Regions from separate parts of the Blautia marasmi genome, predicted to be linked through region 2. Evidence: predicted binding sites of a transcription regulator. Region 2 holds the regulator's gene; each other region holds the start of a gene.
The links. Region 2 encodes Rex, which represses fermentation and respiration genes when NADH is low (regulators of the CRP and FNR family bind a similar motif). Its sites were predicted from a motif close to ATTGTTAANTANTTAACAAT; they were not measured.
Positions count from the first base shown of each region.

Region 1: a site for Rex is predicted at 6,938-6,957, ahead of gap (type I glyceraldehyde-3-phosphate dehydrogenase). Genes of this name have one in related genera too.
Region 3: a site for Rex is predicted at 4,288-4,307, ahead of serC (3-phosphoserine/phosphohydroxythreonine transaminase). Genes of this name have one in related genera too.

Region 1 covers NZ_OIWX01000001.1:6,052,495-6,063,256, forward strand. Annotated here, with positions in the region: gene C6P39_RS26730 (transporter substrate-binding domain-containing protein) at 1-633, opposite strand, end outside; gene C6P39_RS26735 (L,D-transpeptidase family protein) at 868-2,316, opposite strand; gene C6P39_RS26740 (radical SAM protein) at 2,506-3,426, shown strand; gene tpiA (triose-phosphate isomerase) at 3,477-4,226, opposite strand; gene C6P39_RS28090 (phosphoglycerate kinase) at 4,272-5,465, opposite strand; gene gap (type I glyceraldehyde-3-phosphate dehydrogenase) at 5,868-6,887, opposite strand; gene C6P39_RS26760 (histidinol-phosphatase HisJ family protein) at 7,096-7,896, shown strand; gene C6P39_RS26765 (GNAT family N-acetyltransferase) at 8,002-8,571, opposite strand; gene mnmA (tRNA 2-thiouridine(34) synthase MnmA) at 8,884-9,960, opposite strand; gene nifU (Fe-S cluster assembly scaffold protein NifU) at 9,960-10,397, opposite strand; gene nifS (cysteine desulfurase NifS) at 10,437-10,762, opposite strand, start outside.
Region 2 covers NZ_OIWX01000001.1:5,258,421-5,269,182, forward strand. Annotated here, with positions in the region: gene C6P39_RS22990 (S8 family peptidase) at 1-109, shown strand, start outside; gene C6P39_RS22995 (beta/alpha barrel domain-containing protein) at 236-1,624, shown strand; gene C6P39_RS23000 (GntR family transcriptional regulator) at 1,649-2,347, shown strand; gene C6P39_RS23005 (NADP-dependent isocitrate dehydrogenase) at 2,334-3,545, shown strand; gene C6P39_RS23010 (TetR/AcrR family transcriptional regulator) at 3,714-4,364, shown strand; gene C6P39_RS23015 (ABC transporter ATP-binding protein) at 4,361-5,260, shown strand; gene C6P39_RS23020 (ABC transporter permease subunit) at 5,257-6,054, shown strand; gene C6P39_RS23025 (ABC-F family ATP-binding cassette domain-containing protein) at 6,078-7,985, opposite strand; gene C6P39_RS23030 (redox-sensing transcriptional repressor Rex) at 8,381-9,025, shown strand; gene C6P39_RS23035 (NAD(P)H-hydrate dehydratase) at 9,096-10,598, shown strand; gene alr (alanine racemase) at 10,595-10,762, shown strand, end outside.
Region 3 covers NZ_OIWX01000001.1:5,994,729-6,005,490, forward strand. Annotated here, with positions in the region: gene hydE ([FeFe] hydrogenase H-cluster radical SAM maturase HydE) at 1-178, opposite strand, end outside; gene C6P39_RS26480 (DUF1015 domain-containing protein) at 182-1,417, opposite strand; gene C6P39_RS26485 (phosphoglycerate dehydrogenase) at 1,918-3,081, opposite strand; gene serC (3-phosphoserine/phosphohydroxythreonine transaminase) at 3,084-4,166, opposite strand; gene ilvB (biosynthetic-type acetolactate synthase large subunit) at 4,338-6,023, opposite strand; gene ilvD (dihydroxy-acid dehydratase) at 6,059-7,726, opposite strand; gene leuB (3-isopropylmalate dehydrogenase) at 7,774-8,856, opposite strand; tRNA gene C6P39_RS26510 (tRNA-Gly) at 9,183-9,253, shown strand; gene C6P39_RS26515 (hypothetical protein) at 9,438-10,283, opposite strand; gene C6P39_RS26520 (hypothetical protein) at 10,291-10,762, opposite strand, start outside.

The sequences.
Region 1 (10,762 bases), 790 kb from region 2:
CATATCGGAAACTTCCAGCTCATATCCCAGTTTGTCACAGATAGCCTGAGCAATATCTACGTCGATGCCCACAATAGATTCACCGTCGTGGTATTCCCACGGCTCAAATTCCGCGTTGGTCGCCATTACCAGTTTGCCTTTGGAACGGTCAGCATCCGCAGGTGATTCATATGGGTTTTTGCCCGCCTCATCGCCAATGTAATTGTTTACGATATCGGAAAGAACACCTTCCTTTTCCAGTTCTCCCAGAGCTTTGTTGAAGGCATCTTTCAGCTCTGTATTTCCCTTTTTCATACTGATGGCATACTGCTCATCATCAAACTGGTCCTCGATCATCTTCAGGTCGTCATTCAACTCAACAAATTTCTTGGCCGGCTCTGTATCGATCACCACACAGTCAATCTGGCCTTTTTTCAGCGCCTGGATTGCCTGAGCGCCTTTGTTATAGCGCTTTACTTCTTTGGCCCCCACAGAAGGTTCTGATACCGTAGTATCACCTGTTGTTCCAAGCTGTACGCCGATAACGGCATCCTTCAGATCCTCTTTTGACTCAATTTTCTTTGTGCTGCTGCCGCATCCTGCCAGAGACAGTACCATGGCAGCTACTAAAGCTGCTGCTGCTAATTTTTTCATATTCCTCTCTCCTTATGCATTCATTTTTATGCATTATTAATGTATATTATGTATTTTTATTCAACTGATTAGCATTATATCAGTTTTACACACAAATTTCAACAGAAAACCGCAAAAACAATACACGCGTTTACACCTTCCCGCGTCACAGCACTGCTGTTTTATGGGTATAAAGGCAAAATCCTGATTTCTGGACATAGTTTCAGCCGGAGCATATAAACTCCGGCTGTTTTCCTAATACACTACAATCGGTGTATTCACTTCAATATTATTGTAAATCATTTGTACCGCATCAATCGGCGTGTTGACACAGCCATGAGAACCATTGCTCAGATAGATATCACCGCCGAACGCATCCCTCTTCACCAGGTCGTGGATGCCCACGCCGCCGTTGAATGGCAGCCAATAGGTAACCGGCTCTTCATAATCAATACTTCCGTCCGGCTTTTTCCCCACAAGGGTGAAAGGACTCTTTTTGTCTTTCAGATTCCAGGCACCTCCTGCCGGTGTTGCATGTCCTGTGTTTGGATTACCAGTCACTACCGGAGTATCCACAACAAGGCTGCCGTTTTTATAGAACCACATATGCTGCTGGGAAATGGATATCTCCACATAAGTGCCGTCAATCTCATTGCCGTCATGTTTCTGTGCCTTGTACAGCCAGGTCACTTCCAAAGTTGTACTCTGTCCGGCATTGAGCGTGTTCATCAGGGACTCTGTGGTCTTATCCTGCCACAACTGCCAGCCATAGTCGCCTCCGGTAAGATGAACCGTACTTCCGCCTGTAGTAACAAAGTCTCTAGCTTTTCCTTTAGTGTTGTATACTGTGGAAAGGTCTATAATATATTGCTTCACCGTAGGCTCGTCAAAATAATAATTGCCAGCGTCGTCTTTCTTCAGCCAGGATTTCAAAAGGTCTCTGGTGATCGTTTCCTGCCCATGACCGAAATCCAGAACGATCTGCATGGTAGTCAATGCATTCAGCTTATCTCTTTCCTGGGTCAGAGCCGCGTCATCCTGCCGTACAGCAGGCGCCTGATAACAGCCTGACTCCTCCAGGGAGACTTCCCCTTTCCTTCCGTTCACAGCATCCTTGATCACCTTCACTGTCTTTTCCTGATCCAGGGTATTGCCTTCCACCTCAGGGACAATCTGATATGCTTCCCCGGTATCCTCCAGATAAGCATCCTGCGGCGCTGTCATATTTTCCGGCTTGAGACAGGCCAGGCTGCTGATAACCGTATCCAGACTTGCCTCATCATAGGAATTATCCAGGCTCACCTCATAATTCTTATTTTTTGCCAGGCTGAATATCCACAGCCAGGAATTCTGGTCCTTCAAAAGCTGTTCCAGTTCTCCGTCATCCTTATAAGTCAGCTTGATGTCAGCGGCCTGTACCACATCCTGCTTGTCATCCCGCTCTTTGATGGTCAATGCATAAGTTTCCGCTTCCTTTTTGATGATCTCCTTGATGTAGTCCACCGATTTTTCACTGCAGTCATATCCATTGATGGTGGTTCCGCTGTAGAATTTATCCTGGTAATAATACCCTACCGCACAGTAAATTCCTACCACTGCCAGCAGCAGCACGATCAGCAATGCTATCAGTATTCTTTTGACAACCTTGCTTTTTCCCTTATTCTTTTTTTCTGTTTTTTTGTTTTCTTTTGTTTTTTTACTCATTTTCACACCCTTTAATTATTAGACGCATTTCTCCCCTAAAAAGTTTCACATGGATTATTTTAACGCAAAATACGACAAAAAGGAAGAGGTTTCAGGCATACACTTGAAATTTTAGGAAATTTTCATTATGATGTTAATAAAACGAAACAGTTTTGGTAAAGAAATGAAATGTTTGGAGGAAAATCGCTGATGAACCAGACGGACGAATATAAAAATTGTTCACTCTGCCCAAGAAACTGCCATGTTGACCGTCATTTGCGCAGAGGCTACTGTCAATGTACCGACAAACTGATGGCTGCCAGAGCTGCCCTGCACCATTGGGAGGAGCCGTGTATCAGCGGTACAAAGGGCAGCGGCACTATTTTTTTCACAGGCTGTACACTCCGCTGCTGCTTTTGCCAAAATCATTCCATAAGCAGCCAGGGGTTTGGAAAAGAAATCTCTCCGGACAGACTGTCTGAAATTTTCCTGGAGCTACAGGATGCCGGGGCCCACAATATCAATCTGGTGACACCCACTCAATATCTGCCCTCCATCCTCCCTGCCCTTGACCGGGTAAAAAGCCGTCTTCATATACCGGTTGTCTACAACTGCGGAGGATATGAAAAACAGGAAACCTTAGCGCTTCTGGATGGCTATGTGGATATCTATCTGCCGGATCTAAAATATCATGACAGTGAACTGTCCGCTTGTTACTCCGGAGCCGCCGATTATTTTTCCGTGGCTTCCAAAGCCATTCAAGTTATGATAGAACAGAAGGGTGCACCCGTCTTTGACAAAGACGGCCTTTTGAGAAGCGGTGTCATCATCCGGCACATGGTTCTTCCCGGCAGCCGAAAAGACTCCCTCCGTCTGCTGCACTGGATAAAGGAAACGCTTCCGGATGACCACTATCTCATCAGCCTGCTGAGCCAGTTTACTCCTTTCTATAAAAGCAGCGAGCATCCAAAGCTCAACCGCAGAATTACCACATATGAATATGAAAGTGTACTGAACGAAGCCATCCGCCTTGGCCTCACAGACGGATATATGCAGGAAAAGAGCAGTGCCAAAGAGGAATATACCCCGCCTTTTGACCTTGAGGGAATCCAGGCCCCGGGTCATCCCTGACAAAAAAGCCCTCCCTTTTACAGGGAAGGCTTTTCTAATGCTGCAATAGATTATTTATAATTGACGATCTGTCCAAAATCCGGTTTCAGGGAAGCGCCGCCTACCAAACCGCCGTCGATATCGTTCTGAGCGAACAGTTCCGGAGCTGTCTTAGCATTTACAGATCCGCCGTACTGGATACGGATAGCTTCTGCAGTTGCCTGGTCATAGACTTCAGCGATACATGCACGGATGTCTGCACAAACTTCCTGTGCCTGCTCTGTCGTAGCTGTTTTTCCTGTTCCGATAGCCCAGATCGGTTCATAAGCGATAACCGCTGTCTTTGCCTGGTCTGCTGTCACACCCTGGAATCCAACTTTAACCTGCTGACGGATAAAGTCCATGGTCACACCCTGTTCCCTCTGCTCCAGAGTCTCTCCGCAGCACATGATCGGAGTGATTCCGTGTTCAAATGCTTTCAGCATTTTTTTGTTTACCGTCTCATTTGTCTCTGCGAAGTATTCTCTTCTCTCAGAATGACCTAAAACAACATATTTTACACCTGCGTCTGTGAGCATGTTGGGAGCGATCTCGCCTGTGTAGGCACCTTTCTCCTCATAGTACATGTTCTCAGCGCCAACCTGGATGTTTGTGCCTTTGCAAGCCTCCACGACCGGGATGATATCAATTGCAGGTACGCAGAATACTACGTCCACTTCTTCGTTTGCTACCAGAGGTTTTAATGTGTTTACTAATTCAACTGCCTCGCTGGGAGTCATGTTCATCTTCCAGTTACCAGCAACAATTTTTCTTCTTGCCATGATCCGATTTTCTTCTTTCTATCTTCCCGCAAGCGGCGGGATATTTTATTTATCGTTCGCTGCTGCCACACCCGGCAGTTCTTTGCCTTCCAGGAATTCCAGGGAAGCACCGCCTCCTGTGGAGATGTGTGTCATCTTGTCCCCATATCCCAGGATATTGACAGCTGCTGCTGAATCACCGCCGCCGATAATGGTGGTAGCGTCTGTATCAGCCAGTGCTTTTGCAACTTCTTCTGTTCCATGAGCAAAATTCGGCATCTCAAAACATCCCATTGGTCCGTTCCATACTACAGTCTTGGCATCTTTGACAGCTTCACAGAAAATTTTCTCTGTCTCAGGTCCGATATCCATGCCTTCCCATCCGTCCGGAATCTCACCGCGTTTTGCCACCTGGATGTTGCAGTCATTTGAGAAGTCATCACCAATACGGTTGTCCACCGGCAGTAAAAGTTTTACGCCTTTTTCTTCTGCTTTTTTCATCATATCCAGTGCATACTGCAGATAGTCATCCTCACAGAGAGATGTACCGATGTGTCCGCCCATAGCCTTTGAGAATGTGTAGGACATTCCGCCGCCGATGATCAGGGTGTCCACTTTGTCAAGCAGGTTGTTGATAACAGAAATCTTGCTGGAAACTTTAGCGCCGCCTAAGATCGCAACAAAAGGTCTCTTAGGATTGTCCACTGCATTTCCCAGGAAGTCGATCTCTTTCTGCATCAGATATCCGACAACTGCGGTATCTACAAACTGTGTCACACCAACATTGGAGCAGTGTGCTCTGTGGGCAGTACCAAATGCATCATTTACAAATACATCGCACAGAGATGCCAGCTCTTTGCTGAATGCCTCTCCGTTCTTCGTCTCTTCTGCACGGTAACGTGTATTTTCCAGTAAAACAACATCTCCGTCTTTCATTGCCTGGACAGCAGCCTTTGCATTTGGTCCGACTACTTCCGGGTCAGCGGCAAATTTTACTTCCTGTCCCAGTAATTCTGACATTCTCTTTGCAACAGGTGCTAAAGATAATTCCGGTTTTGCCTCTCCCTTGGGTTTGCCCAGGTGAGAACACAGGATCACTTTTCCGCCGTCAGCGATCAGCTTCTTGATAGTTGGAAGAGCTGCTACCAGACGATTTTCATCTGTGATCTTACCATCCTGAAGGGGAACGTTGAAATCACAGCGGACTAAAACTTTTTTACCTTTTACGTTGATGTCATCAACTGATTTTTTGTTGAGCATTGGATGATGCCTCCTTTAATATTTGTTCTTGTAACGGTTCAGTATCCCCACATCTGCAGACAAAGATCCATGCAGAATTGCCTTTGGTGATGGGATTTTACCTGGCTGCGGAATGTTTTCCTTACGGCCAGCTCAGTAAATGGGCAGACCTGCTGAATCGTTACTTGTTCTTATCAAATAATACTTCCCATTTCACGAATGGACGAAAGAAGCCCGGTCCAAAATAGACCGGACCCCTTAATGAGTCATTATTCATAACTATTCCATCCATGGAGCAGTTACGAGTATCCGCCCGTTAAAATCGCTCTGCGATGGAACGAATACCTGCTGCCGCCACTCTTATGCACGGTCTGCTCAGTAAATACGCAGGCCCGGCTGAATGGTTATCTTTATTCTTAATGATTATTTCTCTAATAATTTTCCGAAGTATTTGATTGTTCTTACCATCTGGCTTGTGTAAGAATTCTCATTGTCATACCAGGAGATTACCTGTACTTCTGTTGTGCCATTGTCTAACGGCATAACCATTGTCTGAGTTGCATCAAACAGAGAACCATATCTCATACCGATAACATCGCTGGATACGATTTCATCTGTGTTGTATCCGAAGGACTCTGTAGCCTGCTCTTTCATGATTGCATTTACCTGATCTACAGTTACAGTTCCGTCAACAACTGCTGTCAGAATTGTAGTAGAACCTGTCGGGGTCGGAACACGCTGAGCAGATCCGATCAATTTGCCGTTCAGTTCCGGGATAACCAGACCGATAGCTTTTGCAGCACCTGTGCTGTTCGGAACGATATTAACTGCTGCTGCACGGGATCTTCTTAAATCACCTTTTCTCTGCGGTCCGTCCAGTGTCATCTGATCACCTGTGTAAGCGTGGATCGTGCACATGATACCGGATTTGATCGGAGCCAGGTCATTTAATGCTTTTGCCATTGGTGCCAGGCAGTTTGTTGTACAGGAAGCAGCTGAGATGATGTTGTCATCTTTTGTCAGTGTCTCATGGTTTACATTGTAAACGATGGTCGGAAGGTCGTTTCCAGCCGGAGCGGAGATAACAACTTTCTTAGCGCCTGCTTTGATATGTGCTTCTGCTGCACTTTTGGATGTATAGAAACCTGTACATTCCAGAACTACATCTACACCGATCTCTCCCCAAGGAAGTTCTTCAGCTTTTGCTTTTGCGTAGATCTTGATCTCTTTTCCATCAACTGTGATGGAGTCTTCACCTGCTGTTACTGTATCGCCAAGTGCATATCTTCCCTGTGTAGAGTCATATTTCAGTAAGTGAGCTAACATTGTCGGAGATGTTAAATCATTGATCGCTACGATTTCAAATCCTTCTGCTCCAAACATCTGTCTGAAAGCAAGACGTCCAATACGTCCAAATCCATTGATTGCTACTTTTACTGCCATGTTATTCATTCCTCCTAAAAGTGTTTGTATTCCGTGAGGTTTCTATTAAGATTGTTAAAGAAACATCAACCTATTTGATATTGTACCTAATCTGAGACAAAAATTCAAGCATAAAATGAAAAATCGTACCAGTTTTACATTCTCTTTATGTACAATTCCCTTTCTTTCCTATATAATTAGGGCAGCAAAAGAAAAGGAGATGTCATCTATGTACGCAGATTATCACATGCACACGTCATTTTCCAGTGACAGCGAAGCCCCTATGGAACATATGGTCCTTGGGGCTATTCACAGAAATATGCCCAGCATTTGCTTCACGGAACATATGGATTTCGATTTTCCTCCCGGAGAGTTTGATTTTCTGGTGGATATGCCGGCCTACCGGAAGAAACTGATGGAACTCAAAAAGAAGTATGAGGATAAAATAGAGATATATTTCGGTATGGAGCTTGGACTCCAGCCCCATCTGACCGGAAAACTGCCCTCCTTTGCCGCCAGCTTTCCCTTTGACTTTATCATCGGCTCTGTACATGTTGCGGACGGATGTGACCCCTATGACAGGATATTCTTTGAAAACCGCAGTGAGGAGGAGGCCTACCGCAGTTACTTTACCTGTCTTCTTGAAAACCTGAAAGTCCTTTCCTGCTTTGATGTATGCGGTCATATTGACTATGTGGTGCGCTATGGCCCCAACCGTAATCTGTACTACTCCTACGAAAAATACAGGGATATCCTGGACGAGATTCTTCATGTGCTGGTGCAGAAAGGCATTGGTCTGGAGTGCAATACAGCCGGCTTCAAATACGGCCTGGGCCACCCCAATCCCACAGAGAACATACTGATCCGTTATCGGGAACTGGGCGGCGAAATCCTGACCATCGGTTCCGACGCCCACGCACCGGAACATATCGCCTATGATTTTGAACGTGCCGGAGCGCTTTTAAAGGAATGCGGCTTCAAATATTATACTGTTTTTAAAAACAGAAAACCGGAATTTCTTCCTTTATAAAAGAATCCCGGTCCCAAAAAGCATCAGGCCGGCAGCCTTTCCTGCCCGCCAACGGTTCCCACAGGGTATTGTTCTGCGCGGCTGCCTGTACTGGTGCTGTTTTTATCACAGCCATTTCACCTGGCTGCCATATGCGATCTTAGGTATCACAGTGCGATAAATACTGTCCAGTTCTTCCCTGCAGCGCATTTGTCTATGCTCTTCCTCCATACAGTCCGCCTTTCCCAAAATCCTGTATTCCACGCCAAACAGGCGGCATATATTCCGGGAATCAAAAAAGCCGTTCTTTTCATAAAAGCTGATTCTTCTTCTGCGAACCTGTCTTTCCGTCTCCCGGGCTGCAAAAGATGGTTCTTCAGATTCTACCATGACCAGATTCTCCCCAAATACATCCTGAAGTGCCCGAAGACACGCGCTGCCATATCCTCTGTCTCTCAGGGACGGCAGCACAGCCAGATAATCAATGAGATATGCCCTGCCCGATGGTGCCTTTATCAAAAATGCGTAACCTGCCAGTTCCCTTTCATTATAAAACCCGTACCCTTCACCTCTGTTCTGCTCTATGAGCATCAAAATACTTTTCAGCGGTTTAAGCTCTGCCCTTGGAAAATCCTTTTTCATATAGCTTTTATATATATACCGGATTCTCTCCTCGTCCAGCAATTCTGCTTTCACTTTCAAGTTTTTCTTTCCCTCCATGTAAAAAATATGGGATACGTCCCCAGCATGTCCCGCCTATTAAGCTGATTACAAACTTTGTGGACACGAATCTAAAAACTGCCCGGAAAACAGAAAGCTAAAAAGTCTGTTTCCCAGGCAGGTTTACTATGTAAGTTACTGCTCACTCCGTGTCCAGTAAACGCTTCGCGATACACAGATATGGAGCATTCTGCCCCATATCGCGCTGGCTGCCTGGGGATTTTCATGCTTTCGGCATGAAAACGCCTCCCGGTACAGTGGTCCGTGAACAGTAACCCATGTAGATCATTATAAAATAATACCGCCCCCGGCAACATATTCTCCATCATAGAAAACAACTGCCTGCCCGGGCGTAACGGCTCTCTGAGGTTCCTCAAAGATCACCCGAATCCTATCCTCATCCTCCCTGTGGATGACAGCGGGAGCACCTCTGTGATTATATCTTATTTTTGCCATAACACGCATATCCTCCCGCAGATCGTGAATGGACATAAAATTGATCCTGTCACAGACAAGCTCTCTTTGAAACAGATCCTCATTTTCCCCGATCACCACCTCATTGCTCTCGGGGCGGATTTCTGTCACAAAGACAGGATGTCCCATTGCAAGGCCCAGGCCTTTCCGCTGTCCAATGGTATAATGGGTAATCCCCTTATGGCGGCCGATCACCGTACCGTCTGCCAGCACATAATTGCCCTCTTCAATCTTATTCTGCGTATTTTCTTCTATAAACCCGGCGTAATCCTTATCCGGCACAAAGCAGATTTCCTGGCTGTCCTTTTTTTTCGCCACCGGAAGGCCAATCTGTTCTGCGATCTTTCTGATTTCATCTTTTTCATAGACACCCACAGGCATCAGTGTGTGTGAGAGCTGGAACTGGGTCAGATTGTACAGGGCATATGTCTGGTCCTTCCCTGTGGCATCTGACATTTTCAGGGAGTATCTGCCGCTGTCCGTCTGCACGATTTTGGCGTAATGGCCTGTGGCGATATAGTCTGCACCGATTTCCATACTCCTTTTCAGCAGGGATTCCCACTTCACATAGCGGTTGCAGGCAATACAGGGGTTAGGCGTCCGGCCGTCCAGATATTCCCCGATGAAATAGTCAATGACGTTTTCCTTAAACTCATTCTTAAAATTCATCACGTAGTAGGGAATCTCCAGCATATTCGCCACTCTTCTGGCATCATCCACTGCGCTTAAACCGCAGCAGCCGCCGTTCTCCTCCTGTGCTGCATTGTCCTCATCCTGCCAGATCTGCATGGTGACTCCAATCACATCATATCCCTGTTCTTTCAGCAGATAGGCCGCCACAGAGGAGTCCACACCGCCGGACATCCCCACAACTACCTTCTTTTTTTTCATTAATACTCTTCCTCTACTTCCTCTTCGGAGATATCACTCTTGGGCTTATCCAGACCCTCAATCTTAATCCCATGCTTTTCCGCATAATCCCAGAGAGCTGCGTGGATAGCCTCCTCCGCAAGCAGGGAGCAGTGTACTTTCACGGGAGGAAGTCCGTCCAGGGCTTCCATAACCGCTTTGTTTGTCACCTGCAGGGCTTCCTGAATGGTTTTTCCCTTCACAAGTTCTGTAGCCATACTGCTGGTTGCCACTGCGGCGCCGCAGCCGAAGGTTTTGAATTTGCAGTCGTGGATAATGCCGTTCTCGTCAATATCCAGATACATTCTCATGATATCTCCGCACTTGGCATTGCCTACGGTTCCCACACCGCTGGCGCCTTCAATCTCTCCCACATTTCTCGGATTCTGAAAATGGTCCATTACTTTTTCACTGTACATAATATATTTCCTCCATAATTTGTCTGTTTTATTATTTTCTCAGGCTCTGCTCTGTTTTTGTTTCTGTTTTTTTACGAAATCCTCAAACAGCGGAGAAAGTTCACGCAGACGGTTTACAATCTCCTTTATCTGATCCAGTGTGTAATCCAGATCTTCCTTTGTTGTCTCCTCGCTGATGGTCATTCTGAGGGAACCGTGGGCGATCTCATGAGGCAGGCCAATGGCAAGCAGTACATGGGACGGGTCCAGGGAACCTGAGGTACAAGCAGAACCGCTGGACGCTGCGATTCCCTTCATATCCAGCATGATCAGAAGGGATTCTCCCTCAATAAACTGGAAGCTGACATTAATGTTATTTGGCAGAC
Region 2 (10,762 bases):
AGTCAAAAAAAGACTCATGCAGACAGCAAAGGATTTAGGTTATCCCCACAACCTGCAGGGTTGGGGGCTTTTTCAGTTAGAGCATTTTTTATATGACGAAAAGAATTGAAAATTTATATTGACAAATAATGTATCATTGTATACAATGATACAAGAAATTCATTAGGATAAAGTGATAGCATATTGAAAATGTGATGCCGGGATATCCCGGAAGTTAGGATGAGGAGTGACGAAAATGATAAACAGAGCTGTCAGAATGAATTACCATACAAATTTACTGGAACTGGAAGAGCATATGTATCCCCTGGTGGATGTACAGACGCCGAATGTATTTCACAATCTGTTTCCTTACACAGAGGTACCAAAGATTGCGTTTAACGACAGGATCGTGCCCCACCATATGCCGGATGACATTTGGATCACTGACACCACGTTCCGTGACGGGCAGCAGTCAAGAGCTCCTTACAGCACTGAGCAGATTGTGACCATCTTTGATTACCTGCACAAACTAGGCGGTCCAAACGGAAGGATCCGTCAGAGCGAGTTTTTCCTCTACAGCAAAAAGGACAGAGACGCCGTATATAAATGCCTGGAGCGGGGATACAAATTCCCGGAAGTCACAAGCTGGATACGCGCCAGCAAAAAAGATTTTGAACTGGTAAAGGACATCGGACTTAAGGAGACAGGTATCCTGGTAAGCTGTTCGGATTACCATATTTTCTATAAAATGAAAATGACCAGAAAAGAGGCCATGGAGCACTATTTGAGTGTGATCCGTGAATGCCTGGAGACAGGGATCAGCCCCAGATGTCATCTGGAGGATATTACAAGGGCCGATATCTACGGCTATGTGATCCCCTTCTGTTTGGAGCTGAACAAACTGATGGAGGAGTATTCCATACCGATCAAAGTGCGCTGCTGCGACACTATGGGATATGGCGTCAATTATCCCGGAGCTGTGATCCCCCGCTCCATACCGGGTATTATCTACGGTATTTTGACACATGCGGGAATCCCCTCTGAGCTGATAGAGTTCCACGGCCATAATGACTTTTACAAAGCGGTGAGCAACTCCACAACCGCATGGCTATACGGCGCAAGCGGTGTGAACTGTTCCCTGTTCGGTATTGGTGAGAGAACCGGCAATACTCCCCTGGAGGCCATGGTATTTGAGTATGCCCAGATCAAAGGCTCCCTGGATGGCATGGATACAAGGGTCATCACAGAGCTTGCAGAATATTATGAAAAAGAGATCGGATACAAGGTTCCTTCCACCACACCGTTTGTGGGAAGCGCATTCAATGTGACAAGGGCCGGTATCCATGCAGACGGTCTGCTGAAAAACGAGGAAATCTACAATATCTTTGATACGGATAAATTCCTGGGCCGTCCGCCTCAGGTGGCTGTTTCCAACACTTCAGGCCTGGCAGGTATTGCCCATTGGATCAACAATCACTACCGGCTTTCGGGTGAGAGCCAGGTACAGAAGAACAGCGAACTGGTGCAGATGATAAAGGCCTGGGTAGATGCCCAGTATGAGGAGGGGCGTGTCACAGTCCTGACAGACGAGGAGCTCATATCCGTCATTGAGGAGAGCTGCAGGAGACTGCATATAACCTTATAAGGCATAAGTGAGGAAGGAAGTAAAATGGCAGTTAGAGAGAAGTCCCTGCGGGGCCAGGTATTTGACAAGATTCGTTCTAATATTCTGAAAGGCCATTACCAGCAGGGAGATGAACTGGTGGAATGTACCATTGGAAAAGAACTGGGAGTCAGCAGAACTCCGGTGCGGGAGGCCATTCGGCAGCTTGAACTGGAGGGGCTGGTGCGCCTGGTACCAAACAAAGGAGCCTTTGTCAACGGAATATCCGCAAGGGATGTAACGGATATTTATTTGATCCGTTCCCGGCTGGAAGGGCTCTGTGCCCGGATGGCTGTGGAAAATATAACACCGGAACAGCTGGAAGCTATGGAGGAAGCCATCGTATTGTCAGACCACCACGCGAAAAAAGAACATTATAAGCAGGTCTGTGAGATGGACGGCAAATTCCACAAGCTTCTATATGAAGCCTCCGGCAGCCGGATGCTCTCCCACACACTGTCTGATTTCCATCAGTATGTACAGCGTGTGCGGCAGGTATCCATCATGAACCGTATGCGTCTGAACAAATCAGGCAACGAGCACATGGAAATATTGGAAGCCATAAAAAGCAAGGATGCAGATTTGGCGGAACAAGTGGCGGCGAGGCATATTTATAATACGGTTGAGAATCTGAAACATTATAATCTGGAAGAAATTCTGCGGGAAGAGTACGGAAAGGAGAATGACAACAATGGAAAGAATTAAGATGACAACACCTTTAGTGGAGATGGATGGAGACGAGATGACACGAATCCTCTGGAAAATGATCAAAGAGGATCTGCTGGAGCCATATGTGGAACTCAATACAGAATATTATGACTTGGGACTGGAATACAGAAATGAGACAAATGACCAGGTTACAGTGGATGCGGCCAATGCCACAAAGAAGTACAAAGTAGCCGTTAAATGCGCAACCATCACACCCAATGCGGCGCGTATGGATGAATACCACTTAAAAGAAATGTATAAAAGCCCCAATGGCACCATCCGTTCCATGCTGGACGGTACCGTCTTCCGTGCTCCTATTGTAGTAAAGGGGATTGAACCCTGTGTAAAAAACTGGAAGAAACCCATCACCCTGGCAAGACATGCCTATGGAGATGTCTATAAAAATACGGAGATGGTCATTCCGGGACCGGGAAAAGTGGAGCTGGTTTATACCTCTGCTGACGGCACGGAAACAAGAGAACTGGTGCACAATTTCACAGGTGCCGGTGTGGCACAGGGAATGCACAACTTAAATGGCTCGATTGAGAGCTTTGCGAGAAGCTGTTTTGAGTATGCGCTCTCTACAAAACAGGATGTATGGTTTTCCACCAAGGATACCATTTCCAAAAAGTATGACCATACCTTTAAGGATATTTTCCAGGACATTTACGATAAAGAATACAAAGAGGCTTTTGAGAAGGCCGGTATTACATATTTCTATACACTGATCGACGATGCTGTGGCACGTGTCATGAAAGCAGAGGGGGGCTTTATCTGGGCCTGCAAGAACTATGACGGGGATGTTATGAGTGATATGGTATCCTCTGCCTTCGGTTCTCTGGCCATGATGACTTCTGTTCTGGTATCCCCTCACGGATATTTTGAATATGAAGCAGCACACGGAACCGTGCAGCGCCACTATTACAAGCATCTGAAAGGTGAAGAAACTTCCACAAACTCCGTGGCAACTATTTTTGCCTGGACAGGCGCGCTTAGAAAACGGGGAGAATTAGACGCAAGCAGCAGCCTCTGCCAGTTTGCTGACCGTCTGGAAAAGGCCACACTTGCTACGATCGAAAAAGGTGAAATGACAAAAGACCTTGCGCTGATCACATCACTGGAGGATCCGACTGTGCTGAACAGCCGTGAATTTATCCTGGCTGTCAGAAAAAATCTGGATGCTTTATACGCATAAAAATTATGTTTTATTGATTTCATAAGTCCATGTAAGAGAGTATAAGTCCCTGCTTACATGGACTTGTTCTTTTTAGTTAAAAGTTTTCAGACAGGGGGTTGAAAATCTGAGTCAATTTCTTATAATGGGTATTAACCGAATCGGTAAAGTACAAAAAGGGGGCTCAATATGGAGGACAAACTTAGCAGTCTTTCGGAGGAAAAAAAGAAAGCGATCGTCAATGCGGCACTGGAGGTTTTCGGTACCTGTGAATATAAACGTGCATCTACAGATCTGATCGCCGCCAAAGCCGGAATCTCAAAGGGACTGCTGTTTTATTATTTTAAGAACAAAAAAGAGCTGTATATGTATCTGTTTGAGTATGTCTTTGAAAAGGTGGGTTCACGCCTTTTGGATTCGCATTTTTTTGAAATCACGGACTTCTTCGAGTTGTTGGCTTACACAACCGAAAAGAAAGCCCGTATTCTCTCTGAATTTCCCTATCTTATGGAATACAGCGTCCGGGCATTTTTTACGTCCAGAGAGGATGTATCGGAGGAAATGAATTCCTTTATGAAAAACCAGATTGCAACTATGTTTGAGGATTATTGCAAAAATGTAGATATGACAAAGTTCAGGGAGGATGCAGAACCCAGAGAGATACTGCATATGCTTATCTGGCTTACAGACGGATATATGCATCAGAGAATGTTCTATACCGATACGGTGGATGCGGATTTATTGATGCAGCAATTCAGAAAATGGTCAGAAATGCTGAAGCGGATCGCATACAAAGAGGAGTATCTGACAGAAATGGTTGGAAGGAGGCAGGAAATATGAACGTAATAGAAATCAGCCATATAACAAAAGACTATGGACAGAACCGCGGTGTTTTTGACGTGAGTTTTTCGGTGAAACAAGGAGAGGTGCTTGGATTTTTAGGCCCAAACGGAGCAGGGAAGACCACAACGATCCGTCAGATCATGGGCTTTATCAAGCCTGACAGCGGCAGCCTGTCTATCCTGGATATGGATTGTTTTAAGGAGGCGGATAAAATCCAGTCATCCCTTGGATATCTTCCCGGGGAGATTGCTTTTATTGACTCCATGACAGGAATGGAATTTATCCGTTTTGTGGCAAAGATGAAGAAAATGAGAGATTTGGGCCGGGCTCAGGAACTAATGAAAATGTTTGAACTGAATCCCTCCGGCAAGCTGAAGAAAATGTCAAAAGGCATGAAGCAGAAGATAGGAATCGTCTGTGCATTCATGAATCCGCTGGCAAGCATCCTGATCCTGGATGAACCCACCAGCGGACTGGACCCTTTGATGCAGAATCGGTTTGTAGAGCTGATCCTTTCGGAGAAGAAAAAAGGAAAAACCATACTTATGTCTTCCCATATGTTTGAGGAGATTGAACGAACCTGTGACCGTGCCGCGATCATCCGTGACGGGCGCCTGGTTGCAGTGGAGGAGATTGAAAGATTAAAAGAGGGAAGACAGAAAGTGATAGTGATCACTTTCCGGGAGCCAGCTATGGCGGAAGCGTTCGCTGCCGCATTTCCTGAGGCCTCTTATCAGGCCGGGGAAAAAGCAGTGACTGCCAAAGTGGGAAAAAATATTGATCTTTTCCTGAAAAAGGCCAGCGCGTATACGATCACAGATTTAGATGTGCGCACACAGAGTCTGGAAGAGTTTTTCATGCATTTTTACGGAGAGGAGGCAGCACGATCATGAATGCTACGTTATTTAAAAAAGAGATCAAATCAAACTGGCTGCTGCTCGTCATTTTTCTTGCGGTCCTCAGTGTCTATGGCAGTATGATCACTATGATGTTCAATCCTGAAATGGGAGACAGCCTGAAAATGATGGCTGACAGCATGCCGGATCTGTTCGCGGCATTTGGCATGGCTGATGTGGGCCAGACATTGCTGGAATTTGTATCGGGATACTTATATGGAATGCTGTATGTGGCTTTCCCGGCGGTATTCATCATAATTCTCTCAAACAGACTGGCAGCCAAATACGTGGACAACGGCTCCATGGCTTACCTTTTGGCGGTACCTGCCAAACGCTGGAAGATCATGATGACACAGTGCGTTTTCATGCTGGTGTCCCTGCTTGTCATTGTCATTTATGTGACTTGCCTGATCCTTGTTGTCAGTGAGGTACTTTTCCCCGGGGAAATGGAAACAGCAGCGTTTATCCGGATCAATGTGGGTCTGCTGGGAATGCTTGTATTCTTTGGCGGCGCATGTTTCTGTGCTTCTTGTTTCAGTAATGAATCAAAAACTTCCTCTGCAGTCAGTACAGCCATCGTAGTATATTCAGTCCTTGTGCAGATGATATCGCAGGTTGGAGATAAATTTGAGAAAGTAAAATATGCCACACCTGTGACCTTGTTTGACATAGACGGTCTGAGTGCAGGGGACGGAAAAGCTTGGATGATGTGCGGCATTTTGTATCTGGCGGGTTTTTTACTTATGGGGATTGGAATCATACGGTTCAGCAAGCGGGACCTGCCCTTATAACAGAAAAACGGGAAGAACAGGCATTATGCCAGTTCTTCCCATTTTTCATAGAGTTCTTCCAGTTTTTGCGCGATCTCAGCTTTTTCGTTGGCCAGCTTTACGCATTCGGCCACATTGACCGCCACATCCGGCTTCTCCATCTCGGCGTCAATTTCCTTGTCTCTGGCTTCCAGGCGTTCAATCTCTGCTTCGGTCTTTTTCAGATCATTTTCGCGTTTCCTCTGGCGTGCCTGTTCTTCTTTCTGTTGTTTCCAGTCCAGTTTTGTGGCAGACACAGATTCTGCAGTTTCTTCCTCCTCCTGGCCAGGTGCGTAGATACGGGTGAGTTCTTCTCTTTTTTCCATATAGTAATCATAATTGCCGATGTAATTCACCATACTTTTGTTGGTCAGCTCCAGGATCCTGGTGGCTGTCCTGTTGATAAAATACCGGTCATGAGACACATACAGCACAGTTCCAGTGTAATTGCACAGGGCATCCTCCAGAATCTCTTTTGACATGATATCCAGGTGGTTGGTAGGCTCATCCAGGATCAGAAAGTTGGCTTCTGACAGCATGAGTTTAGCCAGGGATACACGTCCCCGTTCTCCGCCGCTTAAGGAGGAGATCTTCTTAAATACATCATCTCCGGTGAAAAGGAAAGCAGCCAGCAGATTGCGGATCTCTGTGTTGGTGAGTTTTGGAAAATCATCAGAGATCTCCTCAAAGATGGTCTTTTCCATATGGAGTACATGGTGCTCCTGGTCATAGTATCCGATGTGCACTTTGCTTCCCAGATGGAAGACCCCGGCGTCGGCGGGAACCAGCTCGTTTAAGATTTTCAGTATGGTGGTCTTGCCAGTTCCGTTGTTACCGATGATCGCTACCCGTTCCCCCCGTTTGACAGAAAAATTTAGGTCCGAAAAGAGGGGGAGAGAGGGGAAGGATTTTGTGAGATGTTCCACGGTCAGTACATCCGATCCGCTTTCCATGCGGGGCTTTAAGTAAATACGCATGGAAGCGTTTACCTCTGTGGGCTTTTCTATGACTTCAATCTTATCCAGCAGTTTTTCACGGCTTTCTGCCCGCTTTATGGATTTCTCCCTGTTAAACTGCTTTAACTTGGCGATTACTTCCTCCTGATGTTTGATCTCCTGCTGCTGATTCAGATACGCCTGATAGGCATCCCTGCGAAGCTGGGTCTTTTTCTCACTGTAAGCAGAATAATTTCCGGTAAATGAACTTACCTTTCCGTTATCAATATCAATAACTTTGGTTACGATCCGGTCCAGAAAATACCGGTCATGGGATACGATCAGGACAGCTCCCGGATAGTTCAGCAGATAGGTCTCCAGCCAGGAGATGGAATCCATATCCAGATGGTTGGTAGGCTCATCCAGAAGGATGATGTCCGGTTTGGACAATAGGAGGCGTCCAAGGGCAACTCGCGTTTTCTGCCCTCCCGACAGGGTGGAGATCTCTTTTTCAAAGTCACTTTCAGGAAAGCCAAGTCCTTTCAGCACCCCCACAAGTTCGCTTTTGTATGCGTAGCCGTTTTCCATTTCAAATTCATGGGTCAGCCGAGAATACGTTTCCATCAGGTGTTCCAGTTCTTTCCCGGAAGCGTGCTTCATCTGCTTTTCCGTTTCCCGCATATGAAGCTCCATATCCAGAATATGCTGTTTGACTTGCAGCAGGGAATCGTAGATGGTGAGGGCGCTGTCCAGCTCCTGGTGCTGGGCCAGGTAGCCGATGGTCCTGCCTCTGGATAAGATGACCTCCCCGCTGTCCGCTGGGATCTCCTGCATGATAATACGCAGCAGTGTGGATTTGCCTGCTCCGTTGATGCCCACTAAGGCAGCTTTTTCGCGTTCCTCTATATGGAAGGAGGCGTCATGGATCAAATTCATGCCTCCAAATGATTTTTCAATATTCTGACATGCCAGTATCATTTTTTAGAATCTCCTTTATCTTTAGGTGTAACTGTTTTGTCTCTTCACAGTCATAGACAAAAATCCGCCGGGAATGGACTTTAGCCGCGGGATTTTTGTGTTACTGTACACAGGCCACTGTACTGGGAGGCGTTTTCATGCTGAAAGCATGAAAATCCCCAGGCAGCCAGCGCGATATGGGGCAGAATGCTCCATATCTGTGCATCGCGAAGCGTGTTGCTGGACACGGAGTGAACAGTAACATTTTTGCTTCACCCTTCCTATTATATCTGAAATTCAGAATTTGACAACAGATAAAAACAACAATAACTGGAATTGTATTTGACTTTATTTTAACAATTATATATAATATTCCTATATGAAACAGAAAACTAAGACATAAGGAGGGTAAAGTCGTGGACGAAAAATGCATATCAAAAGCAGTCATCAGAAGACTTCCCCGATATTACAGATATTTAGGAGAACTTTTGGAAGATGGTGTGGAGCGTATCTCCTCAAATGAGCTGAGTACCAAGATGCGCGTGACGGCATCCCAGATCCGCCAGGACCTGAATAATTTTGGAGGGTTCGGGCAGCAGGGATACGGATATAATGTGCAGTACCTGTACACGGAGATCGCTAAGATCCTGGGACTTGACCGGACCCATAACATGATCATTATAGGAGCGGGCAATCTGGGACAGGCACTGGCAAATTATGTGCAGTTTGAAAAGCGCGGGTTTAAGGTAGTCGGTATCTTTGATGTGAACCCGGTTCTGAAGGGCATTTCCATCCGTGGGAACGAAATCCTTATGATGGATGAACTTCCCCAGTATCTGAAGGATAATGATGTTCAGATAGCGGCGCTCACTCTGCCTAAGAACAATGCAGAAGAGACAGCTGATCTGCTGGTGGAAAACGGAATCAAGGCTATCTGGAATTTCGCACATCTGGATCTGGAGGTCCCGGAGGATGTCATTGTGGAAAATGTACACCTGTCCGAGAGTCTCATGAGATTGTCTTATAATCTGAATTGTTATGTGACGGAACATAAAAAGTAAGAAAAGGCTGCTGCGGAACTTTTGCGGCGGCCTTTTTTGGCTGATACCAGCAAAAGAGAGGAGTGTTGACATGAAACAAATCGTAACCGGCGGACAGATGAAACTTTTGGATGATTATACCATCCGCAAGATCGGGATCCCCTCCCTGGTCCTCATGGAGCGGGCAGCCCTGAGTGTGTACCGGGCCCTTGTGGAGGAAGATTTCCCTCTGGAAAAAGTCCTGGTCCTCTGCGGCACGGGAAATAACGGCGCGGACGGCGTGGCTGTGGCGCGTATGCTTCATGTGGCAGGGGTTTCGGTAGATATCTGTATACTTGGAAAAAAGGATCATTATACAGAAGAAATGAGAAAGCAAGTGAATATTGCAGAAAATTATCACATATCCTTTGTCAAGAATGCCGTACCTGCTGAATATACTACTATAGTAGATGCTGTCTTTGGTGTAGGCCTGTCCAGAGAAGTGGGCGGAATCTACAGAGACACCATCGAAGCCTCTAACCGGTCGGAAGCAAAGATCATGGCAGTGGATATCCCCTCCGGTATCAGTGCAGATACGGGAAAGGTGCTGGGCTGTGCAGTGAAAGCTGACGTGACTGTGACCTTTGCCTATGAGAAGGCAGGGCTGTTATTCTATCCAGGTGCTTCCTGCGCGGGAAAAGTCAGGACTGCGGATATCGGGATCTATAAAATGTCCCAGAATGATTTTGAGCTGTCTGTACTGCGTTGTGAGGAGAAGGATCTGTACCGGATCCCCAAGCGGAAGCCGGATGGAAACAAGGGGACTTATGGAAAAATATTTCTGGCAGCCGGAAGCCGTGATTTAAGCGGCGCAGCGTATCTCTCTGCCTGTGCGGCACTCAGGACAGGTGCAGGTATGATCAAGGTACATACCAGGGAGGAGAACAGGCAGGCATTGACCACAATGCTGCCGGAGGCTATGTACAGCTTCTATGACGATGAGGAGATCAAAAAAGAACAGATCCGGGAAGGACTGGCCTGGGCAGATGTGATAGGAGTAGGGCCTGGACTTGGCACAGGGCAGCAGGCAGAAGATATCCTCTATACCATACTGGCAGAGGGCAGTAAACCTTTGCTGATCGATGCGGACGGCCTGAATCTTCTGGCAGGCAGAATGGAAGTGCTCACGCAGTATCCGGCACCTATTCTGGTAACACCCCACTTGGGTGAGTTCTCCAGGATCGCAGGGGTATCCGTGGAGGAGTGGAAAGTAGCGCCCCTTTACCTGACAAAACGTTTTGCCCAGAAATATCATCTGACCGTAGTATGCAAAGATTCCCGTACCGTCATTTCTGACGGTGGTGAGGAGATATTTATCAACACTTCCGGCAACAGCGGAATGGCAACAGCCGGAAGCGGGGATGTACTCTCCGGTATCCTTATGGGCCTTTTAGCCCAGGGGCTTTCAGTAAAGGAAGCCGCGGCTTTGGGCGCTTATTTTCATGGGATGGCAGGTGATATGGCAGCTGCCCAAAAGGGGGAGTACAGTATGATCGCCGGAGATATGATCACACAGACAACGGAAATCTTGAAGAAAAGAGGAGCAGTTTTATGAAGACACCGAACAGGATTTACGTTTCCATAGATTTGGATGCGGTTTCCTATAATCTGGAAAGTATGAAGAACAATATCCGCGAGGACACAAAGATCATTGCCGTACTGAAGGCGGATGGCTATGGACATGGAGCACTTCCCATTGCCAGGCATATCGAACCCCTG
Region 3 (10,762 bases), 740 kb from region 2:
TCAGTCCTCTTATGTAAATACGGCTGCCGTAAAATTTCTCCCGCATCTGTGCTGCTTTAGCAAACAGATAACCGGCAAGTTCCTCATCCCGCTTTTCGATCAGCTCCGTATAGGTCTCCCTGTCCAGGGATTCCCCTGCTTCCAGACGATCGATCTTATCATATAAATGCTCTCTCATATTCTATATCCTGTGGATAAACAGTCCGCTTCTGAGTTTAGGCTCAAACCAGGTGGATTTTGGCGGCATGAGCTTTCCGGCATCTGCAACAGCAAAAAGCTCTGCCATGGAAGTGGGGTACATGGAAAAAGCTGCTTTACAGTCTGTCAAAACACGTTTTTCCAGCTCACCCAGCCCCCGGATCCCTCCGATAAAATCAATGCGGGGGTCTTTTGCCGGCTCCCGGATTCCCAGCACAGGCTCCAGCAGATTGTTCTGCAGCAAAGCCACATCCAGTCCGTCCACCACATCCGGGGAACGATATTCGTCCTTTATGTTGAGTGTATACCATCTGTCACCCAGATACATGCCGAATTCACCCTTTTGCCGGGGAGATACCGCTTCTGTTCCGGGTTCTGATACATAGAATCGTTCTCTTACTTTTTCCAGGAACTCCTCCTCGGAACAGCCGTTTAAGTCTTTCACCACCCGGTTATAATCCAGGATTTCCAGCTCCTCATCCGCAAACAGGGTACACAGGAAATAATTGAACGGCTCCCTGCCTGTATAATTGGGATTCTCCTGGCGCCTTTTCAGCCCCGCTTTAATGGCTGAGGCTGCCCTGTGATGACCGTCCGCAATATAAATGCTGTCCATGGCCCGGAAGGTTTTTTCTATCTTGTGGGTCATGGCCGACTCATAGATCATCCATCCCCTGTGCCGAATCCCATCCTCTGATACAAAGTTAAAAATAGGGAAATCCTTCTTTTTCACCTCTATCAGGTGTCTGAAATCCGCATTTGCACGGTAAGCCAAGAAAATAGGACCTGTCTGTGCCTCCAGTACATCCACGTGGCGAATGCGGTCCAGCTCTTTCTCCACCCTGGTATTCTCATGTTTTTTGATGATGCCGTTCATGTAATCATCAATGGAAGCACAAGCCACGATCCCTGTCTGTACATGTCCGTTTCTGGTCAGTTCATAGAGATAAAAATTCGGGTCCACATCCTGAAGAAAATCTCCGTCTTCCATCATGTTCCAGAATATCTTTCTGGCCTTTTTGTAAACCTCAGGTGCATACATATCCACATCATCCGGAAACTGTGTCTCCGGCCGGTCAATTTTCAAAAAAGAATACGGATTTTTTTCGGTTTCCTCTTTCGCCTCTTTTCTGTTATATACATCATAAGGCAGTGCGGCGATCTTTGATGCCAGATTTTCCTGGGGACGCACTGCACAAAATGGTTTTACTACCGCCATTATCTGCTCTCCTTTATAATTTTTTCTCCATAACATGGGCAGCGACTTCGCAGACACCATGGAATACCTTCCCAAGCCGCTTATGATTCCTTCTAAGCGCACCGCAAAAAGATTTTATCCGCTTTGCGCTGCGGACTCTCTTCTGTATGAATGTTTCCGGTTTTTTCATTTTTCTGCTCATTTTCACACCCCAAATATATTGATGTCTTTTTATAATGCTATAGTAAAATTATACCGTATATAGTCTTAAAATACAATGAAATAGGCACAATTATTTATGCAAAAAGCCTGCCCTGAAACCGAAGCTTCAAGACAGGCCCGTCAATGACTCATGCTGCCAAAAATAGTATCACAGCGTAACTATTCCGTAGGTCTGCGCATTCACTGCGCTGACCGTAAGAAAGTGTGCCACAGCCAAGCAAAAATCCCATCGCCAAAGGCGATTCTGCATGGATCTTTGCCTGCAACTGTGAAGGTACTGAACCGTTACATCACAGCTATTATTTTACTATACGAACACGATACACACCGTGTATATTTTTCAGCTCTTTTGCGACCTCACGCGGTATAGGGGTGGACACATCAAGGAGTGTATAAGCAAAGTCACCTTTACTCTTATTAGTCATGTTGGATATATTCACACCCGCATCACCCAGTACTCTGGTAAACTGACTGATCATGTTTGGAATGTTTTTGTGGTTGATGGCAACTCTTCCCACATCCACACAGGCACCTGTATCACAGTCCGGATAGTTTACGGAATTCTTGATATTTCCGTTTTCCAGAAAGTCCATAAGCTGTTTCACTGCCATCACTGCACAGTTGTCTTCCGATTCCTCTGTGGATGCTCCCAGATGGGGAGTTACCAGAGTATTGGGTGTGCTGGTCACCAGCGGGTTGGCAAAGTCTGTCACATATTTTTTTACTTTGCCCTCTTTCAGTGCCTCCGCCAGAGCTTCCTCATCTACCAGCAGATCTCTTGCAAAGTTCAGAAGAACCACGCCCTCTTTCATCTGGGCGATCTCATCCGCGCCGATCATCTTTCTTGTAGATTCGATCAGCGGCACATGGATGGTGATATAATCACATTCCTTGTAGATCACATTCAGATCATTGATGTGATGGATACTTCTGGAAAGATTCCACGCTGCATCCACAGAGATAAACGGGTCATAACCGTATACTTCCATTCCAAGATGTACGGCTGCGTTTGCCACCTTTACACCGATGGCGCCGAGGCCGATAATCCCCAGCTTTCTGCCGCTGATCTCACAGCCGGCAAACTGTTTTTTCTTTTTCTCAGCCAGTTTTCCGATATCTTCCGTGGCATCCTGATGCTCCAGCCATTCAATACCACCCACAATATCTCTGGATGCCAGCAGCATTCCGGCAATGACCATCTCTTTTACACCGTTGGCGTTGGCCCCTGGTGTGTTGAAGACTACCACACCGTCCTTTGCACACTCCTCCAAAGGAATATTGTTGACACCCGCACCTGCCCTGGCAATAGCAACCACATTCTTCGGAAGATCCATCTCATGCATGTTTGCACTTCTCACCAGCACAGCGTCGGCATCCGATATATTGTCTGTACTCTCGTATTTGGCCGGGAAATGCTCCAGTCCCACACCGGAAATTGGATTTAAGCAGTGATATCTGTACATGATCAAGCGTTCTCCTTTTCAAATTTTTTCATGAAAGCAACCAGAGCCTCCACACCTTTTAAAGGCATGGCATTGTAAATACTGGCACGCATTCCTCCTACGCTTCTGTGGCCTTTCAGGTTAACAAATCCCGCCGCTGAAGCCTCTTTGATAAACTTTGCATCCAACTCTTTATCTCCTGTGACAAAAGGCACGTTCATAAGAGAACGGGAATCCGGTTCCACGGTTCCTTTAAACATCGCGCTCTCATCCAGGTAATCATAAAGGATTTTGGCTTTTTTCTCATTATGCTCTTTCATGGCTTCCAGTCCGCCCTGTTTCTTCAGCCACTGGAATACCTTGCCGCACATATAGATACCGTAGCAGTTAGGTGTGTTGTACAAGGACTCTGCATCTGCATGTGTCTTGTATGTCAGCATGGTTGGTGTTCCGGGAAGCACATCCTCTGTGATCAAATCCTCGCGGATGATGGCGATCACCACCCCGGCAGGACCGATATTCTTCTGTGCGCCGCCGTAAATAATACCGTATTTTTCCACATCCATAGGTTCGGAGAGGAAGCAGGAGGAAACATCCGCTACCAGAGTTTTGCCTTTTGTATTTGGCAGTGTTTTAAACTTGGTTCCGTAGATCGTGTTGTTTTCGCAGATATATACATAATCCGCATCCGGGCTTATGGGAAGGTCAGAACAATCGGGAATATAGGAAAATGTCTTATCCTCAGAGGACGCAATCTTGTTTGCAGTCCCATACTTCTGTGCCTCCTGCCATGCCTTTTTCGCCCACTGGCCTGTGACAATGTAGTCAGCCACTTTATTTTTCATCAGATTCATGGGAATCATGGCGAACTGCTGGTGGGCACCGCCCTGCAGAAATAATACTTTATAGTTGTCAGGAATATGCAGCAGTTCTCTCAAATCTGCCTCTGCAGTATGTATGATATCCTCGAACGCTTTGGAACGGTGGCTCATCTCCATGACGCACATGCCTGTTCCCTTATAATCCAGCATCTCTGCTGCTGCTTCCTGCAGCACTTCCTCCGGCAGAACCGCCGGCCCTGCTGAAAAGTTATAAACTCTGCTCACTTGTCATTTCCTCCTCTATTGCTTTACTCTTATATCTCTCTAAAGCACTTCTAATAGTAACGCCACATGCCCTTTTTGAGGACACGTGGCATAAATTGCTTGACAAGAAGTATTCTACCCCTTTGTTATATTATTGTCAATAAAAACATTTGTCTTTCTGCAAAAGACATGCTATTTCTGTTTTGCTTTCAGGTCTTCCTCGTCAAATGCATCCTCAATGTTGGCTCCTGCCGGCACCATTGGAAATACCTTATCGTCGCTGTCGATCATGCAGTCCAGAACAACCGTTGTATTTAATGCAATGGCTTTTGCTAAGGCTTCCCTGAGTTCTTCCTTTGTGGTCACGCGGATTCCCACTGCCCCCATAGCTTCCGCCAGTTTTACAAAATCAACTTTATCCTTTAATACTGTATTGGAATATCTGCCTTCATAGAACAAAGTTTGCCACTGCCGAACCATTCCCAGGACCTGGTTGTTGATAACTACCTGAATGAGAGGAACATCATTTCTTGTAGCGGTTGCAATTTCATTCATATTCATGCGGAAACAGCCGTCTCCCGCCACATTGATAACTACCTTGTCAGGATTGCCCATCTTGGCACCTATGGCTGCACCAAGACCGTAGCCCATGGTTCCCAGTCCGCCTGAGGACAAAAATGTGCGGGGTGTTTTATATTTGTAATACTGGGCCGCCCACATCTGATGCTGACCCACTTCTGTAACGATAATGGCATCGCCTTTTGTCTGACGGTAGATTTCTTCAATTATGGCCGGACCGCTTAAACCTTCCTCATTGTAGCGCAGAGGATATTTTTCTTTCAGGTCCTCAACGTATTCCAGCCATTCTTTATGTTCTTTCTGCTCCAGCATGTCATTCAGGCGTTTCAGCACTTCCCTGGCATCTCCCACAACACTGCAGTCAACCAGCACATTTTTATTGATTTCCGCCGCATCTACATCAATTTGGATCACCTTTGCGTTTCTGGCAAAGTTTCTGGTATTGCCGGTTACACGGTCGCTGAATCTGGCTCCGACGGTAATGAGCAGGTCGCATTTTGTCACACCCAGATTGGACGCCTTGGTTCCATGCATCCCCAGCATACCTGTATACAACTCATCTTCCCCGGAAAACGCACCTTTTCCCATAAGGGAATCGGTCACAGGTGCCTGGATTTTGTGGGCTAAAACGCGCAGCTCCTCCCAGGCATCCGCTGCAATGGCTCCACCACCAACAAAAATGAAGGGGCGCTTTGCCTCCCGGATCATATCTGCAGCTTTCGTCAGATCTGCCTCTTCAATCTCAGCCACTGAGGGTTTTACCGGCTTTGGCACTATGTTTTCAAATTCTGTCTTGGCCGCGGTTACATCCTTGGTAATATCCACAAGGACCGGGCCGGGACGTCCGCTCTTCGCAATGACAAAAGCACGGCGGATGGTTTTTGCCAGCTTCTTCACGTCTTTTACAATAAAACTGTGTTTTGTAATAGGCATAACAACGCCTGCTATGTCCACCTCCTGGAAACTGTCCTTTCCAAGAAGGGGAACCCCCACATTACAGGTAATGGCAACGACGGGGACAGAGTCCATGTGCGCTGTTGCGATCCCTGTCACAAGGTTGGTGGCACCTGGGCCGCTGGTTGCAAAACATACCCCCACTTTTCCTGTGGAACGGGCATAGCCGTCCGCTGCATGGGCTGCTCCCTGCTCGTGGGAAGTGAGTACGTGATGAATCTCATGGCTGTGTTTGTATAACTCATCATAAATATTCAGAATCGTTCCGCCCGGATAACCAAAAACGGTATCTACACCCTGCTCTTTTAAACATTCGATTACTATTTCTGCTCCTGTCAACTGCATATTGAAATCCTCCCAACCGTTATCTTTTTTTGTTTTTATTTCTGGATTTCCAGAACGGCACCCCTGTTTCCGCTGGTTACCATAGCCGCATAGCGTGCCAGGTATCCTGTGTTCACTTTCGGCTCTCTTGGCTGCCACTCAGCTTTTCTCTTATCCATTTCCGCCTCTGAAACTGCCAGTTCCAGCTTATTTTCTGGAATATTGATGCGGATGATATCTCCCTCTTTCACAAGGGCAATAGGGCCGCCTACGGCTGCCTCCGGAGAAATATGGCCAATAGAAGCCCCACGGGATGCTCCGGAGAACCGTCCGTCCGTGATCAGGGCCACGCTGGAACCAAGTCCCATACCTGCAATAGCGGATGTTGGGTTCAGCATCTCTCTCATGCCGGGACCACCCTTTGGCCCCTCATAACGGATCACCACAACATCCCCTGCTACGATTTTGCCGCCTTTGATGGCATCAATGGCATCTTCCTCGCAGTCAAAGACTCTCGCAGGACCTTCGTGCATCATCATCTCCTCACAGACTGCAGAGCGTTTTACCACCCCGCCGTCCGGTGCCAGGTTACCGGTCAGGACCGCAAGACCACCTGTCTGGCTGTAAGGGTTCTCTACAGGACGGATAACTTCCGGGTTCCTGTTTTCGCAATCCTTAATATTTTCACCTACTGTTTTTCCCGTCACTGTCAAACAGTCTAAATTCAGCAGGTCTTTTTTCGTAAGCTCGTTCATGACTGCATATACACCGCCGGCCTCATTTAAGTCTTCTATGTAGGTTGGGCCTGCAGGTGCCAGATGACACAGGTTGGGCGTCTTCGCACTCACTTCATTAGCGAAGGTAATATCAAAATCCCATCCGATCTCATGGGCGATCGCCGGCAGATGCAGCATACTGTTGGTGGAACATCCAAGAGCCATGTCAACAGTCAGAGCATTCATGATAGCGTCTTTTGTCATAATATCCCGGGGCCGGATATTCTGTCTGTACATTTCCATTACCTGCATCCCTGCATGTTTTGCCAGTTTGATCCTCTCGGAATATACGGCCGGAATGGTACCGTTTCCTTTTAATCCCATACCCAGCACCTCAGTCAGGCAGTTCATGCTGTTTGCAGTGTACATACCGGAACAGGAGCCGCAGGTGGGGCATACTTTATTTTCAAACTCTTCCACTTCCTCTGCTGTCATGGTTCCCGCACTGTAGGAACCCACAGCCTCGAACATGGAGGAAAGACTTCTCTTCTGCCCATGCACACGGCCTGCCAGCATGGGGCCGCCGCTTACAAATACAGTCGGTACATTGATCCTGGCTGCTGCCATCAAAAGGCCCGGCACATTCTTGTCACAGTTGGGCACCATGACCAGAGCGTCAAACTGATGTGCCATAGCCATGGCCTCTGTGGAATCTGCGATCAAATCTCTGGTTACCAGAGAATATTTCATTCCTGTATGTCCCATGGCAATACCATCGCAGACAGCAATAGCTGGAAACATGATAGGGGTTCCCCCTGCCATAGCAACACCTAATTTTACGGCATCCACAATTTTATCCAGGTTCATGTGGCCCGGTACAATCTCATTGTAGGAGCTGACAATACCAACCAACGGCCTCTCCAGCTCCTCTTTTGTCATTCCAAGGGCATTGAACAGGGAACGGTGCGGTGCCTGCTGCATGCCTGTTTTTACTGCATCACTTCTCATACTCTTTCACAATCCTTTCTGTTATCCGATCTTATCTCATTCAAATCTCAGATCCTCTCTGCGATCAGATCTCCCATCTCTTTGGTACCCACCTGTTTCATACCGTTTGCCATAATATCCACTGTGCGGTAACCCTCAGTGAGGACTTTCTGTACAGCTGCTTCCACAGCATCTGCCTCTTTGTCCAGGTCCAGAGAGTAGCGCAGCATCATGGCTGCTGATAAGATAGTTGCAAGGGGGTTGGCAATTCCTTTTCCCGCAATATCAGGAGCCGAACCGTGGCTCGGCTCATAAAGCCCGAATTTTGTCTCATTTAAGCTGGCTGAGGAGAGCATTCCGATGGAACCTGTCACCATGCTGGCTTCGTCAGACAAAATATCACCGAACATATTCTCTGTGAGAATGACATCGAACTGACCCGGATCATGGACAAGCTGCATAGCACAATTGTCCACCAGCATGTGTTCCAGTGCCACCTCCGGATAGTCTTTTGCCACCTCTTCCACTACCTTTCTCCAGAGTCTGGAGGAATCCAGTACATTGGCTTTGTCCACGCTTGTGACTTTTTTATTTCTTTTCATGGCAATATCAAAAGCCTTGACAGCAATCCTGCGAATTTCATTTTCATTGTATGTAAGGGTATCAACGGCTGTTGTCACACCGTTTTCCACCACGGTTTTTCTCTCACCAAAATACAGGCCGCCGGTCAGCTCTCTGACAATGATCATATCAAATCCATCGCCGATCACTTCCTCCTTAAGAGGGCAGGCACCTTTCAGTTCATCGTACAGATAGGCCGGACGTAGATTGGCGAACAGATTCAGGGCTTTTCTGATCGCTAAAAGTCCTGCCTCCGGACGTTTTGAAGGCTCCAGCTGATACCAGGGAGAGGTTTTGGCATCTCCTCCTATGGACCCCATAAGAACAGCATCCGAAGCTTTTGCAGTCTCCACAGCCTCATCTGTCAGCGGCACACCGTGCACATCAATGGAAGCTCCGCCCAGAAGCACCTCCTCATAAGAAAAGCTGTGGCCATAGACTCCGCATACCTGATCCAGCACCTTTTTAGCCTCTGCCACAATCTCGGGTCCGATTCCATCACCTGGGATCAATGCAATTTTATAGTTCATGAGATTCTCCTCCTGTCGTACAATTGTCGTATGTTATCGCAATATAGTATTTTAATTATGATAATCCTTTTTCGCTTATATTTCAAGGCATAATAAGGCAGTCTGCTATTCTTTTTCGTTATATAAGCTATAACAGTTCAAAATTACTCTTGCAAATAGAAATATTTTGGATTATAATACTCTCAACGCATCAGTTCCGGGAGGAGTGCGGTTAGCGGTTACGCCCGTATCTGCGGTGTCTCGGTTCACACATATGAATATCCCGGAGGAACACGCGCAGGCTGGTGCATGTCTGGGAATTTCATTTTCCTTAATTATACTTGTATGCAGATATAGTTCATCGGTAGAACGCCAGCTTCCCAAGCTGGAGAGGCGGGTTCGATTCCCGTTATCTGCTTATAGAAAGGCTGAATGTACTGTATATACAGTGGTTCAGGCCTTTTTTATTTGTCTCTGGTAATATCTCCTAATTGATCTATATGCTCTTGTCCTAGGCTGCACTCTATCTGAATTGTCCTATTTTTACCCATTCAAATGCCCCGGACGATCCATATCAGAAAGTCCGGGGCACTTTATTATCTTTATGCTGTTATAGTCTGTGCCTGATAGTAGATAGCTTCTGTCTTATTTTCTAAAACGAAAGCATCGTAGCAGATGCGGCCCTCTACCAGCTCACCGGAAATTCCCGGCGGATCCTGGTGGGTCTTATAATCCTCCAGCTTAGCGGGGGCTACGGTTGCCACTGGGTGGGCCAGCATAAACCCAAATCCTTCAGGCAGTCTCTTTGATGGTATTTTAATTACCACGGCTCCATCCAGATTGGCAATGACACCTTTTAATCTCATGTCATTTCCGATATCAGTCTCCATTGTGATATCTTTACACTGTTTCATCAGCAGATAAGTATCGGGCGTTACCAGGAGTACACGGCCTGTTTCCGGCACTTCTGAGTTGTCCAGGGCATTGCTGGCCTTAATAATCTCCGTATAGATATTATCTGGGGTCAATGCCACGGCTGCAGGTTTGTGCCCTGCATTAGCTGTCATGATACCATAGACATAAGTGTCAACTTCCGGAATCACAACCTCCCTCACCTGCCGTGCAAGTGCTGATGCAGCGGCCAGCTGGTCACTGGTTTCCTCCTTATCCAGCTTATCAATTGCAAAAGTAAACGAGCGGTCATTCTTCAGTGTAAATTCCTCTGTGGTAGCATCCAGCCCCTGCACTTTACCATATCTTGACCACTCCCCTGATTTCGGACCGGTACGCCCATAATCATTCATAGATGCCGTCGTGACTTTGTACACCTTGATCGTATGTGCCCCTGTCCAGGATAAATCCTGGTTAGTCAACAGGGATTTTTTACTTTCTGTTGAAAACAATTCATCCACATAAGGGAGATATTGTGTTACTAAATCAATTGCCATTTATTCATCAATCCTTTCTGTTAAGCCCCATAGCCTGTCTTAACGGGTCAGTGCCGGTACGATATGAGCTATTACCCTCCGGCACGGCCCCAACCCGGAATCCCGGCATGGGCGTCTGTTTTTCATTTGCTTTACTGCCATATATTTTATTCAATACATCTAATTTACTGTTTAAATCATCTTCATCCGTACAGGTAATGATATCAGCTAATTCACGGGACATCCCCCGCTCATCCAGTTTTTCCCTAACCAAAAGTTTCATCTCCCGGACCTGCAGTTCTGTGAATTTCTGCTCATACTCTGCTTTGCTTTCTTTCTCTATCTGCCCTTTCATTCTGGAAATCCGGGATTGAACAAAACCGTTCACCTCTTCCTGGGTGAATAATTTCTGTCCTTTCCCCTTATTTTCTTGGGCGGCTCCCTGTACTTCTGCTTCATTCCCCATGTTCTCAGCCTGGGTGGTCTGCTCCGTAACACTC